3 regions of the Actinomadura rugatobispora genome follow, and region 2 is predicted to be linked to each of the others. Evidence: riboswitches for the same ligand, from Rfam matches in the RefSeq annotation. Region 2 holds a riboswitch; each other region holds the start of a gene.
What was found. Region 2 has a riboswitch for cobalamin ahead of ACZ466_RS32735 (CbtB domain-containing protein). Riboswitches for the same ligand answer to the same signal wherever they lie in the genome.
Positions count from the first base shown of each region.

Region 1: another riboswitch for cobalamin. It lies ahead of metE (5-methyltetrahydropteroyltriglutamate--homocysteine S-methyltransferase); the one in region 2 lies ahead of ACZ466_RS32735 (CbtB domain-containing protein).
Region 3: another riboswitch for cobalamin. It lies ahead of ACZ466_RS08385 (magnesium chelatase subunit D family protein); the one in region 2 lies ahead of ACZ466_RS32735 (CbtB domain-containing protein).

Region 1 is NZ_AP029191.1:394,356-398,628, reverse strand. It holds gene ACZ466_RS01555 (Fpg/Nei family DNA glycosylase) at 1-397, opposite strand, end outside; gene ACZ466_RS01550 (hypothetical protein) at 442-1,038, opposite strand; gene ACZ466_RS01545 (hypothetical protein) at 1,062-1,565, opposite strand; cobalamin riboswitch at 1,665-1,891, shown strand; gene metE (5-methyltetrahydropteroyltriglutamate--homocysteine S-methyltransferase) at 2,002-4,273, shown strand, end outside.
Region 2 is NZ_AP029191.1:7,321,048-7,325,320, forward strand. It holds gene ACZ466_RS32725 ((2Fe-2S)-binding protein) at 346-1,059, shown strand; gene ACZ466_RS32730 (CbtA family protein) at 1,219-1,992, opposite strand; gene ACZ466_RS32735 (CbtB domain-containing protein) at 2,009-2,248, opposite strand; cobalamin riboswitch at 2,280-2,464, opposite strand; gene ACZ466_RS32740 (AAA family ATPase) at 2,767-4,273, shown strand, end outside.
Region 3 is NZ_AP029191.1:2,018,762-2,023,034, forward strand. It holds gene ACZ466_RS08385 (magnesium chelatase subunit D family protein) at 1-1,981, opposite strand, end outside; cobalamin riboswitch at 2,135-2,260, opposite strand; gene ACZ466_RS08390 (ATP-binding protein) at 2,432-3,217, opposite strand; gene ACZ466_RS08395 (helix-turn-helix domain-containing protein) at 3,437-4,273, shown strand, end outside; gene ACZ466_RS08400 (DUF397 domain-containing protein) at 4,270-4,273, shown strand, end outside.

The sequences.
Region 1 (4,273 bases), 5.5 Mb from region 2:
CCGGGCCGAGATCGTCCAGCGTCCGCTGGGCCTGCGCCCGGTCGGCCGCGAGGTGGACGCCCTGGAGCTTGCGCATGTCGCGGAAGCGCAGCTCGCCGTCGTCAAGGCGCCACGCGACCCGGTCGTGCGGGTGCCTCGCCTCGCCCGCCGGATGCCAGGACAGCGAGCCTGTCATGCCGAAGTGCAGCATCAGCACGGGCCCCTCGGCCGGAGCGAGCAGCCATTTGCCGTGCCGTCGCGGATGCTCGAAGCGGTGCCCGCGCAGGGCGTCGCCCAGCCCGCGCTCGCCGACGCCGCGCAGGACGCCCGTGTCGTACACGCGCACGGACCTGATGGGCTCGCCGGCGTGCTCGTCCAGTACCCGGCGGAATCCCTCCACGTCAGGGAGCTCCGGCATACGGTCGGCGTACCCGCCGGCCGCCGTTCAACCCCGGGCGGGGGTCAGGCCCCGGTCATGAAGTCCGCGACCAGCTCGGCCGGGTTGGCGGCCTCGGTGAGCTCGAACATCTCGTCGGGGGCGAACATGTCGTAGAGGATCACCGGCACCGGGCGCCCCAGGGCCTTGACGATGCGGCCGTCGGAGTGGAGCCGCGCGGCCAGATCGACGCACAGCTCGTGGAACCGCCGGTCGAGCCGCTCATCGCGCCCGTCGCGCTCGTCCTCGGACAGGTCGTCGCCGTCCTCGTACCAGAGGCCCTGGTCGGCCGCCTCCCGCCGGTGCAGTTCGGCGCCGGCCGGGTCGTGCTCGGGATCGTGCCCGGCGATGCGGACGCCCTCCAGTCCGGACGGCGGGAAGTAGGCGTAGCTCCAGCGCGCCTCCCACGGGCCGGGCGGGTTCGGCGCGGCGAGCACCGCCGCCACCTCGGCCTCGGTGTTGTAGCCGACGGCCAGGTAGGGGAACCGGGCGTCCTGGTCGACGCTGTCGATCCGGAAGGTGACGCAGTAGATCCCCGGCCCCGCGTCGCCGGGAAACTCCTCCAGGGCCCGCAGCGTCTCCTGCTCCATGTGCCGCCGGAAGGTCGTCGGGGGTGTCGCCATGCCGGAACTCTAGTGCCGGACGATCAGCGGCTGTCGCGCCTCGCCTGGCGGCGCGCCCCCATGGCCTTGCTGGACGCGCGCTGCTTGGGCAGGACGGGCTGCGAGGGCGCGCGGTCGTGCGTCTGGGATCGCATCCTGCGCCCGGCGGTGTCCTCCGGGACGGCCCGGGCGGGGCCGGGGTCGCGGCCCGCGCGGGCGTTCCGGAGCCGCTCGGCCTTGAGGTCGGCGGCGCTGCGCCGGGCCGCCTTGGCCACGTAGCGGCTCACCCGCGCCAGCGCGTCCTCGAACACCTCGGCCTTCTGGGCGTTGCGGGTGTTGCCGGGCCGGGCGGCGCCGCGTCCGCCGACCTCCTCGACACGGGACGCGGCGGCCCGCCGGTACTGCTTGACGTGCTTGTTGCGGGCACGCCGGACACGGTCGTGCACCTCCAGAAGATCGTCCTCGCCCAAGTCCTCCAGGCGCTCCCGCTCCGTCTCGCGGACCAGGGCCTGCTCGTTGTCCGTCATCGAGTTGATCAGCGCCTTCATCGCGCCCCCCTCGGGATCCACCGGTATGGCCGGTCCTGCCCACCGGTGCCGCGTCCACACCGGGACGACCCGTTTTCGGCCCGCGCCGGACGCGGCGCCTATACTCCGCCGTGCGGATGGTTCACCCGTCCCCGGTGGAACGGGGCGGGTGTCGTAAGAGGGAACCCGGTGGGAATCCGGGACTGCCCCGCAGCGGTGAACGGGAACGACCGCCGTCTATGGCACTGGGCCGCACCGGCCTGGGAAGCGACGGCCAGTAGGACGCGACTGCGACAGCAGGCGCGGCGCCCGTGAGTCCGAAGACCTGCCTCCGCCCGCGCGCCGGCCGGCGCGCGGTGGTCCGTGGCTCCGCGGGAGGGCCCGGGACGCGGCGGCGCGCCCGCCGCGCTCCGCCCTTCCGTGTCGCCGCGGTGATGGCACGCGAGGGAGAGACGCCATGAACACGACCGTGCTCGGCTACCCGAGGATCGGCGGGCGCCGGGAGCTGAAGAAGGCCACCGAGGCGTACTGGGAGGGCCGCGCCGGCGCCGCGGAACTCGCCGAGACGGCGGCGGGCCTGCGCCGCGAGACCTGGGAGACGCTGCGCGAGGCGGGGGTCGGCCTCATCCCGTCCAACACCTTCTCGCTGTACGACCAGATGCTCGACACGTCCGTGATGGTGGACGCGGTGCCCGACCGGTTCCGGCACCTGCGGGGGCTGGACGCCTACTTCGCGATGGCGCGCGGAGCCGAGGGCGTGGCGCCGCTGGAGATGACCAAGTGGTTCGACACCAACTATCACTACATCGTCCCTGAGGCCGGGCCCGGTACCCGGTTCCGCCTGGCCGACGGCGCGCGGGCCAAGCCGCTCGCCGAGTACGGCGAGGCCCGCGCGCTCGGCATCGAGACCCGGCCGGTGCTGGTCGGCCCGCTGACCTACCTGCTGCTGTCCAAGCCCGAGCCCGGGGCGCCGGACGGCTTCCGCCCGCTCGACCTGCTCGACTCCCTCGTGGAGGTGTACGCCGAGCTGCTGGAACGGCTGGCCGGGGCGGGCGCGGAATGGGTGCAGCTGGACGAGCCCGCGCTGGCCGCCGACCGCACCCCCGGCGAGCTGGCGGCGCTGCGCCGCGCCTACGACCGCCTGGCGGGCCTGCCGTCCCGGCCGCGGCTGCTGGTGAGCACCTGCTTCGGTGAGATCGGCGAGGCGCTGCCGGTGCTGGCGGCCACCCGGGTCGAGGCGATCGGGCTCGACCTCGTCGCCGGGCCGGGCAACCGGGAGGCGCTGGGCGCCATCGGCGGCATCGGCGCCAAGACCCTGGTCGCCGGGGTCGTGGACGGCCGGAACGTGTGGCGCGCCGACCTGAACGCGGCCATGGCCGGCTGCGCCTCGCTGCTGGGCCTGGCCGCCGAGCTGGTGGTGAGCACCTCCTGCTCGCTGATGCACGTCCCCCTCGACCTCGACGCCGAGACCGGCCCGGACGGCGGCGGCCTGGACCCGCGGCTGGCCGGGCGGCTGGCGTTCGCCCGGCAGAAGGCCGGAGAGGTCGTCCTCATCGGCAGGGCGCTGCGCGAGGGCCGGGACGCGATCGCCGGGCACCTCACCGGGCCCGCCCCGGACGGGGAGTTCGTCAACGCCCGGGTGCGGGCCAGGCTGGACGCCCTCGGCGACGGCACCGCTCGCCGCGACCACGCCGAGCGCAGGCGGGCGCAGCTCGACCTGCCGCCGCTGCCCACCACGACGATCGGCTCGTTCCCGCAGACCGCCGGGGTGCGGCGCGCCCGGGCCGACCACCGCGCGGGCCGGATCGACGACACGGCCTACGAGGCCGTGATGCGGACCGAGATCGACCGGGTGCTGGCCCTCCAGGAGGACATCGGGCTGGACGTCCTCGTGCACGGCGAACCCGAACGCAACGACATGGTGCAGTACTTCGCCGAGCGCCTGGACGGCTACGCGCACACCGTGCACGGCTGGGTCCAGTCGTACGGCAGCCGGTACGTGCGCCCGCCGATCCTCTTCGGGGACGTGTCGAGGCCCGAGCCGATGACCGTCCCGTGGACGACCTACGCCCAGTCCCGCACGACCAGGCCGGTCAAGGGCATGCTCACTGGTCCGGTCACCATGCTGGCCTGGTCGTTCGTCCGCACCGACCAGCCCCTGGCCGAGACCGCCCGCCAGGTCGCGCTGGCCCTGCGCGAGGAGATCCGCGACCTGGAGGCCGCCGGCATCCGGGTCATCCAGGTGGACGAGCCCGCGCTGCGCGAGCTCCTGCCGCTGCGGCGCGCCGGGCACGCCGCCTACCTGGACTGGGCGGTCGGCGCGTTCCGGCTGGCCACCTGCGGCGCCGCCGCGTCCACGCAGATCCACACGCACATGTGCTATTCGGAGTTCGGCGAGATCATCGACGCGATCGGCGCGCTGGACGCCGACGTCGCCAGCGTCGAGGCCGCCCGGTCCCGCATGGAGCTGCTGGCCGACCTGAACACCGCCGGTTACCGGCAGTCCATCGGCCCCGGCGTGTACGACATCCACTCGCCGCGCGTGCCCGGCGTGGCGGAGATGGAGGAGGCGCTGCGCCGCGCGCTGCGGGCGGTGGACGCCGACCGGCTCTGGGTCAATCCCGACTGCGGCCTGAAGACCCGCGCGTACGGCGAGGTGGAGCCGGCCCTGCGCAACATGGTCGCCGCGGCCCGCCGCGTCCGGGAGACGCTGGAGGAGCCGGGCGTGC
Region 2 (4,273 bases):
GACAGTGCCGGGGACGGCGGGTACCGTGAAAGCGAGATGCGGCACTTCGTAGTGATCCTTCGCCGCCGCGACGGGGCCCGATAGGCGGGCCAACCCCGTCGCGGAGTCCGGCACTGGCCGTAAGCCCTGTGATCCATCGCCGCTCTTTTCCCGTGAAGCTACGGAGCCTTTCCATGCGCACCCTGAACTCCCACCCCCTGTCCGCCACGCCCGACGACGCCGACGAGGAGGCCGCGCGGGCGCTGCAGACCGCGCTGGACCGCCGCGACAACGGCGGCCGTCCCGCCGGCTGACCCGCGTGTCCCCGCGCCCCGTGTCAGCGCGCCCTGGTGCGATCATGGGGACATGACGGCGGAACCCACCGTGGAACGGGCCGGAGCCCGCGAGGTCGCCTCCGCGCTGGCCGGCGCCGCGGCGCTCGGCCCGTTCTTCGAGATCACCACCGATCCCGCCGAAGAGGCCGACCCGACCTGGCGGCCGCTGCCCGAGCTCGACACCGCTCGGCTGCTCGAGCTCACCGGCGCCTACGCGGACCGGCTCGGCACCGCCGAGCGGCGGGTCGCCGCCTCGATCCTCTTCCAGGGCCTCGCCTCGCGGCTCTGGTCGCCGATGGTCGCGGCCGCGGCGCGCGGGATCGTCCCGGACCTGTCCGGCCTGCACTGGCGCTGGGCGCCCGGCGCGCCGATCGCGCTGTGGCTGGCCGACCCGTCCGGCCACCGGGCCGCGACCCCGGCCGAGGGGGCCGCGCTGGTCCACCGCGAGGTCGTCGAGCGGCAGCTGCGCCCGCTCCGCGCCACCATGCTCGGGTTCGTCCGGCTCGCCGACGGCCTCCTGTGGGGCAACGCCGCCTCCGCCCTCGCCGGGACGCTGCGCGCCGGAACCCTTGACGCCGGGCTGGCCGCGCCGGTGCGCTCCCTCCTCCACGAGCTGTTCGCGCACGAACCCCTCAAGGGCACGGGAACCTTCGACCGGCGCGGCTTCGTCCGGCGCAGCTGCTGCCTCTACTACCGGGTGCCGCCCGGCGGCGAGATGTGCGGCGACTGCGCGCTGTGTTCCTGAGTCCCGGCCTACGGGGCTCGCCTGGCGGCTCGCCCCTTACCGGGCCTTTGGCGAGCGCGGCATCGCTTCGCGATCTGGCCGGTGACGCTCGCCTCCGGCATCGCCTCACCGCCCAGGTAACGCGCTCGCGCGGTGCCTGGGGCCACGTCGAGACAGGGCCTAGGCCGCCGGGACGGGCTCGCCCTCCGCCCGGGACGGCGCGCTCCGCCGGAACGCCCGCTCGGTGAGGGCGCCGAACAGCAGCCCCAGCGTCGCCCACAGCACCACCTGCACGCCCAGCGAGGCGAGCCGGAAGTCCCACAGGACCGCCGCGGGGAAGCCCTCGGCCACCGCGTCGGGACGCGGCGTCAGCCGGAACACCACTGCCACCACCAGCGCGAATCCGGCCGTCGAGGCGATCGCGGCGTTCCACGAGCCCAGCCGCGGCGCCAGCCGGCCGAACACGATCACCGCGGCGACCGTGGCCAGCACGCCCAGCGCCACCATGCCGAAGTACAGCGCCGTGCGCCCCCCGATGGTGTCGGGGTTCCCGACCGCCGGGGGAGTGGGCGGGTACTTCAGGAACGGCACCAGCACGACCGCCGTGAACCCCAGCAGCGCCACCAGGCCGGACGTGGCGCGGGCGCCCGCCGTCCCGATCCGCCCGAGGGCGAAGGCGAACGCGATGGAGAACAGGCCGCCGACCGCCGCCCCGTAGAACGCCATGGCGGTGATCAGCCCGATGGTCTGCTGGACCGTCCGGCTCACCACCTCCTCCTCCGCGTGGCCGCCGTGCCCGGCGCCGTGCGCGGCGTGCTCGGCGGCCGCCTGGGACTCCTCGAACGCGATCGCGTTCGCCACCTGGGGCTCGCCGTAGATCCAGGCGATCAGCAGCCCGGCCGCCGCCGCGACCAGACCGACGATCATGCCGCGGACCAGCAGGGACCTCATCATCAACGGGTCCCCCGCCTCAGTGGCAGGGGAAGCCGAGCAGATGACGGCCGTCGTGGGTGAACTCGTGCACCCAGGTACCGCCGACGAGGGAGGTGGCGCCCTGCTCGGCGCCGACGAAGTAGAGCAGCGCGGCGCCCAGGACCAGCGCGAACACCGCCCAGGGCAGGATCTCGCGGACGGGCACGCGGTGCGGGACGGGAAGGGCGGCCGGAGACGGCGCGGCGGCCTGCGTCGGGGGAACGGCGGGCTGGGCCATTGGGGATCTCCTCACGGGGTGCACTCGCCCCGGTACGGGAGGACGACGGGTCAGTCTCCTGACTCCCAGATCATCGCCTCTCCCGACCTTCCAGCCGGCGGGCCGTGGTCGCGTGCGGGAGAGGCTCCCTGGTCACAGTGGCGGGACCGTCCTGGAATCGCACCAGGTTCCTGCGCACCGTCGCCTCATATGTGAACTTGTCGCCCTGAGGGTCCCCTTTGACCGGGCTCCGCGTCAAGTCTCCGGCTCGCCACGCCGGTGCATGCACGACGTGAAAGAGGGGACACCGTTCGTATCTCCCCCCGCTGGAGATACGGACGATGCCCCCTCCTAAGCCGGCGGCGGTGTGTTTCGGCCGGCCGCCGCCGGGGCGTACAGGTCGCCCGTCCCGGAAGGGCTGGCATGCCGTCCGGGAAAAGCTCCCTATATCGAGGGTCCAACAACGGGAGGCGGGCCACATGAGTAGCCCTTACTCAATTCGCCGCGGGGGCTCCGGCACGGCGACGTACGATCCTGGTGTGCGTACCTCCTGGCCGTTCACCGGCCGTGCGTCGACGCTCGACGAGGTGGGCTCCCTGCTGAACGCGCGGGCCACGCGGGGCGTGGTGGTCGCGGGGGACGCGGGGGTCGGCAAGACCCGCCTGGTGAACGAGGCCCTGGAACGGCTCGAACCCGACCGGTTCACGGTCGTGCGGACCGGCGGCACCAGCGCCAACACCGGCATCCCGTTCGGCGCCTTCGGGCACCTGCTGCCGGTCGAGGACGTCGCGACGACCGTCGTCAACCCCCTGCGCTGGGCCACCGAGGCGCTGCGCGGCCTCGCCGAACCGGCCCCGCTGCTGGTCGCGGTCGACGACGCCCACCTGCTCGATCCCACCTCGGCCGCCCTGGTGCACCATCTCGTCCTGCACCGGGAGGCCCGGGTGCTGGCCACCGTGCGGACCGGCGCCGCCGCCCCCGACCCCGTCACCGCCCTGTGGAAGGACGACCTGGCCCGGCGCCTCGACCTGGTGCCGCTGACGAAGCTGGAGAGCCAGGCCGTTGTGGAGGCCGCGCTCGGCGGGCAGCTCGGCACCCCCACCGCCCGGCGGCTCTACCACAGCACCCGGGGCAACCTGCTGTTCCTGCACGAGCTGGTGCTGTCCGGGCTGGCCGAGGGACGCCTCGCCCAGACCCGCGGCGTCTGGCACTGGGACGGCGATCTGCCGCTGAGCCCCCGGCTGCGCGGGCTGATCGAGACACGGCTGGCCGCCGCCGGCGAGGCCGAGCGCGAGGTCCTGGAGTACGTGGCGCTCGGCGAGCCGATCGGCGCAGCGACGCTGGCCGAGCTGACCTCCGAGGACGCGGTGGAACGGGCCGAGACCCGCAGTCTGGTCGCCTCCTCCGCCACCGGGCGCCGCCTGGAGGTCAGGACCGCGCACCCCCTGTACGGCGAGGTCGCACGGGCCGCCGCGGGCCCCGGACGGGTCCGCGACCGCCTCACCGCGCTCGCCCGGACGCTGGAGGGCACCGGGATGCGCCGGCACGGCGACCTGCTGCGCGTCGCCCTCTGGCACCTGGACGCCGGCGCCCCCGCCGGGCCTGATCTGCTCCTCGCGGCCTGCGGCCAGGCGTTCATGCTGCACGACATGGACCTGGCCCTGCGCTGCGGACGGTCCGCGCTGGCCGCCGGCGTGGACGCCGCCGCGACCGTCCGGATCGCTCCCGTCCTGCTGCTGGCGGGCCGGCACGACGAGGTCGAGGCCCAGCTGTCCAGGGTCGCCGCCGAGCCGATGGACGAGGCCACCCGCACCGGCGTGACCTGCATGCGCTCGTTCAACCTCAGCATGGGCCTGGGCGAGCAGGAGCGGGCCGAGGCCCTGCTGGACGACGCCGCCGCGCACGCCACCGCCCCGGCCTTACGGCAGCAGATCCAGGCGTACCAGGCCGTCGGCCGGGTCTACTCGGCCCGGTTCGCCGAGGCGGAGCCGCAGCTCGCCGAACTGCGCGCCGCCACGGGCGTCCCGCCCGAGGCCGCCGGTCTGG
Region 3 (4,273 bases), 5.3 Mb from region 2:
GCAGCAGCCCGGCGGCCAGCGGGGTGCGGCCCCCGGTCGGCAGCCGGCCCAGCCGCCGCGCGCCGGCCTCGACCGACGAGGTCGGCGGCAGCGCCAGCTCGGCCGCGGTGCCCCGGAAGGTGATCAGCCCGACCTTGTCGCGGCGCTGGTAGGCGTCCATCAGCAGGCTGAGCACCGCGCCCTTGACCGCGGTCATCCGCCGCCGCGCCGCCATCGAGCCGCTGGCGTCGACGACGAACAGCACCAGGTTGCCCTCGCGCCCGTCGCGGACCGCCTCCCGCAGGTCGCCGGCCTCGACCACGATCCCGGGACCGGTCCGGCCGCGCGCGTGCTGGTGCGGGGCGGCGGCGTGCAGCGTGGCGCTCAGGTGCAGGCCGCGGGCGCCGGGCCGGGCGCCGGAGACGCGCCCGAACGGGCTGCGCGCCTTGGAGCGGCGGCCGGGCGCGCCGGTGCCGGTACCCGGCACGGTGAACAGCCGGGGCCTGAATGTGGCGCCGGCCTGGGCGGGCTCGCCCTCGCCCGCGTCCCGCTCCTTGGTGGGCAGGCGCTCGTCGGCGGGCCGCTCGCCGTCGTTCACCGAACGGCCGTTGAGCAGGGCGTCCAGGACGCTCAGCACGCCCCCGCCCCCGCCCCCGCCGCCATCGAGGCCGCCCGGTCCGCCGCCGGGGCCGCCGCCCGGCCCGTCGTCGTCGGGCTCGTCGCCGTCGGCGGGCCCGGACCCGTCGTCGCCGGGCCCTTCCTCGGCCTCGGCCGACGCCGGTTCCGGCCGGGGCTCGGGCTCGGGCTCGGGTGGGGCGTCTCCGGGACGGTCCGGGGAGTCGTCGCCGTGCTCCTCCAGGATCTCGTCCAGCTTCTTCTCGTCCAGGCCCGGCGCGTCGAACGGGTCGCGGCGGCGCCGGTGCGGCAGCGCCAGCCGGGCCGCGGTCCGCACGTCCTCGGCGGTGACCACGGTGCGCCGGTGCCAGGCGGCCAGCGCCATCGCGGCCCGGGCCGTCACCAGGTCGGCGCGCAGCCCGTCCACCTCGAAGGCGGCGCAGACGGCGGTGATCTGGCGGAGCGCGGCGTCGGTGAGCTCCACCCGGGGCAGCCGGGACTGCGCGGAGGCGATCCGGGCGGCCAGCTCGGCCTCGGCCACGCCCCAGCGGGCGGCGAAGCGGACCGGGTCGCGCTCGTAGTCCAGCCGCCGCCGCACGACCTCGGCGCGCTCGGCGGGGTCGCGGGTCGCGGCGACCTCCACGGTGAGCCCGAACCGGTCGAGCAGCTGCGGGCGCAGCTCGCCCTCCTCCGGGTTCATGGTGCCGACCAGCAGGAACCGGGCGGCGTGCCGGACCGAGACGCCCTCGCGCTCGACGTGCGACTCGCCCATCGCGGCGGCGTCCAGGAGCAGGTCGACCAGGTGGTCGTGCAGCAGGTTGACCTCGTCGACGTACAGCGCGCCGCGGTGCGCGGCGGCCAGCAGTCCGGGCTCGTACGCCTTCACGCCCTCGGTGAGGGCGCGCTCGATGTCCAGGGAGCCGGTGAGGCGGTCCTCGGAGGCGCCGACGGGCAGCTCGACCAGCCGTGCGGGCCGCTGCTCGGCTCCGGCCGGCCCGACCGGCGCCGGAGCCGCGGGAGCGGCCGCACGGGCGCCGGTGTCGTCGGCCGGCTCATCGGCGGGCTCGGGGGCCGCGTCGAAGGCGCCGTCCTCGTCCGGCTCGCCGTCGAACACGGCGTGCGGGCCGTCCGGGCAGGCCGGGTCGGGGTCGCGGGGGTCGCAGGAGAACCGGCAGCCCGCCACCACCGGCACCGACGGCAGCAGGTCGGCCAGCGCCCGCACGATCGTCGACTTGGCGGTGCCCTTCTCACCGCGGACCAGCACGCCGCCCACGCCCGGAGAGACCGCGTTGACCAGCAGTGCGAGCTTGAGGTCGTCCATGCCGACGACGGCGGAAAAGGGGTAGCGCGCCTGGTGGGGCTGCCCGTCGGCGCCCGCGCGGCTCATCGGCCCATCAGATAGGGCGGCATGCCTCATCGTCCTTCCCTCGGGTGTCCACGCCCGTGGCTGTCCTTCCAAGGGACGCCCCCAGAGGCTCGGCGGTGCCCGCGAGTGGTGTCACTCGGTTCACCGCGGTCGCCCGCGTCCCTCCGACGGCCGGAGTCTCCTGGCTCCCGGATCGCCACTCCCCCTCAGCCTTCCAGCGTCGCCGCCGTGGCCGAACGCGAGGGGGAGCTCCCCATGGTCACAGTTGCGGGACAGCCCCGGATTCGCACCGGGTTCCTCCGCTTCCGTCGCCTGCACAGGATGGCATACCGGTAGGAACCGCCCAAGTCGCGGTGGGGTGAGAGCGTCCGGGCACCCGTGTCCGGAGGCGTGCCGGGAACGTGTTCTACCGCCGGCTCCGCGCGCCGGCGGCCGAGGTGGAGAAGGCGCGAACCGCCCGCCCCCGGCCGTTCAGCCGAGCGGCGGCGGCGCGGGCGCGGGGGCCGGGACGACGGCCCGGTAGGGCGCGCGGAGCAGGTCGGCCGGAAGCTGGACGGCGGCGGGCACGGTGAACCAGACCGCCTTGCCGCGCGCCCTCGGCAGGCACCGCGACATGGTCCGCAGCATGCCCCAGCGGCCCTCCGACAGCTCCTGGACGATGCTCAGCCCGCGGCCGTAGTCGCCGGAGGTCCAGGAGTAGCCGGGGAGGCGGGCGGCGGCGTCGCGGTCGAACACCGCGCAGCGCAGCTCGCCGCCGGACGCGCCGCCGGCGTAGAGCCACAGCTCGTGCGGGCCCCGGTCGGCGGCGTGCTGGTGGGCGTTGGTGGCCAGCTCGCTGGCCATCAGCTTGGCGTCGGCGATGGCCGCGCGGGACGCTCCGGCCTCGGCCAGCGCCTCGGCCAGGACCGAGCGGGCGTACCGGGCGCAGCCCGGCCCCTCGGGGAGCGCCCAGGCCCGCCCTAGCGGCGGCGGGCACTCCGACGGGACGACCGGTACCACCACCTCGTCGACGCGGGCCTCCGCGGCGCTCAGCCGGGCGCGCCACCCGGCGTGGCCCGCGTGGCCGGGGCGGCCCCCTCGGCCGTCGGGGCCCTCCCGGCGGTCGCGCCGGTCGCGGGCGTCGTCCCGGGCGCCCTTCCGGCCCGCCGTACCGGCGGAACGGAGCATCGGCGCCCCGCCTCCGGAGTCGTCGGCGGCGGCGACGCCGTCCGCGGAGCCCGCCGTCGCTGGTCCGGCTGTCTCTGGTGAGGTCTTCACGGGACCCTCCCGCATCACGTCCGTGGTGCCCGGACTCGCCAACACTGCCACTCGCCTGGCCTGTGCCACTACTGTCCCGTTACGTTCCGCTCACAGGCGATCACGTTTCCTCAGCTTCGCGTGAGAATCTCACTCACGCAACACGCTTCGCAAGATTGGCGTTACCGGCATGCTCGTTTGTGTTGAACGGAACGGACCGAATCGGGAGACTCTCGGCTCATGACGTATCGGCCCACCGTGCGCGGTCGCCGGCTGGCCCGGGAGCTTCGCAGGCTGCGAGAGGCGCAGGGTCTCACCCTGCAGGAGGTGGCGGACCGGCTGGACTGGTCGCGGGCCACCGTCTCGCGGCTGGAGACGGGGCAGACCCGGCCCAAGCCCAACGACATCGCGGACATACTCGATCTGTACGGCGTGCCCAGCCCCGCCCGGGACGCGCTCATCAACCTGGCGCGGGAGGCGGGCCAGCGCGGCTGGTGGACCGCCTATGCCGACGTGTTCACCGGCAGCTACGTGGCCCTGGAGGACGAGGCCTCGCAGATCCGCACCTGGGACCCCCAGCTGATCCACGGGCTGCTGCAGACCGAGGACTACGCCCGGTCCGTGATCACCGCGGGCCGGATGCTGCCCACCCCCGAGGACATCGAGCGCCGGATCGACGCCCGCAGGGCCCGGCAGGCGCTGCTGGAACGGGAGCAGGCGCCCCGGGTGCACCTGATCTTCGACGAGGGCGTGCTGCACCGGCCGATCGGCGGGCCGGAGGTGATGGCGGAACAGCTCGTCCAGCTGGGCGCGATGGCCTCCCGGCCCAGGATCACCCTCCAGGTGCTGCCGTTCGACGCAAAAGAACATGCCGGACTTGACGGACGTTTCACGATACTTTCGTTTCCCGACCCCGCAGACCCCGATATCGCCTACGTCGAGGGGACCATGGGCGACGTTTATCTCGAAAGCGCCGAGGCAATAGCAACACATGGGGACCGCTTCGCCCGTATCACGAAGGCGGCCCTCTCCCCCGAGGAATCCGCGCACCTCATAGCCGAGGCAGCAAGGAGATGC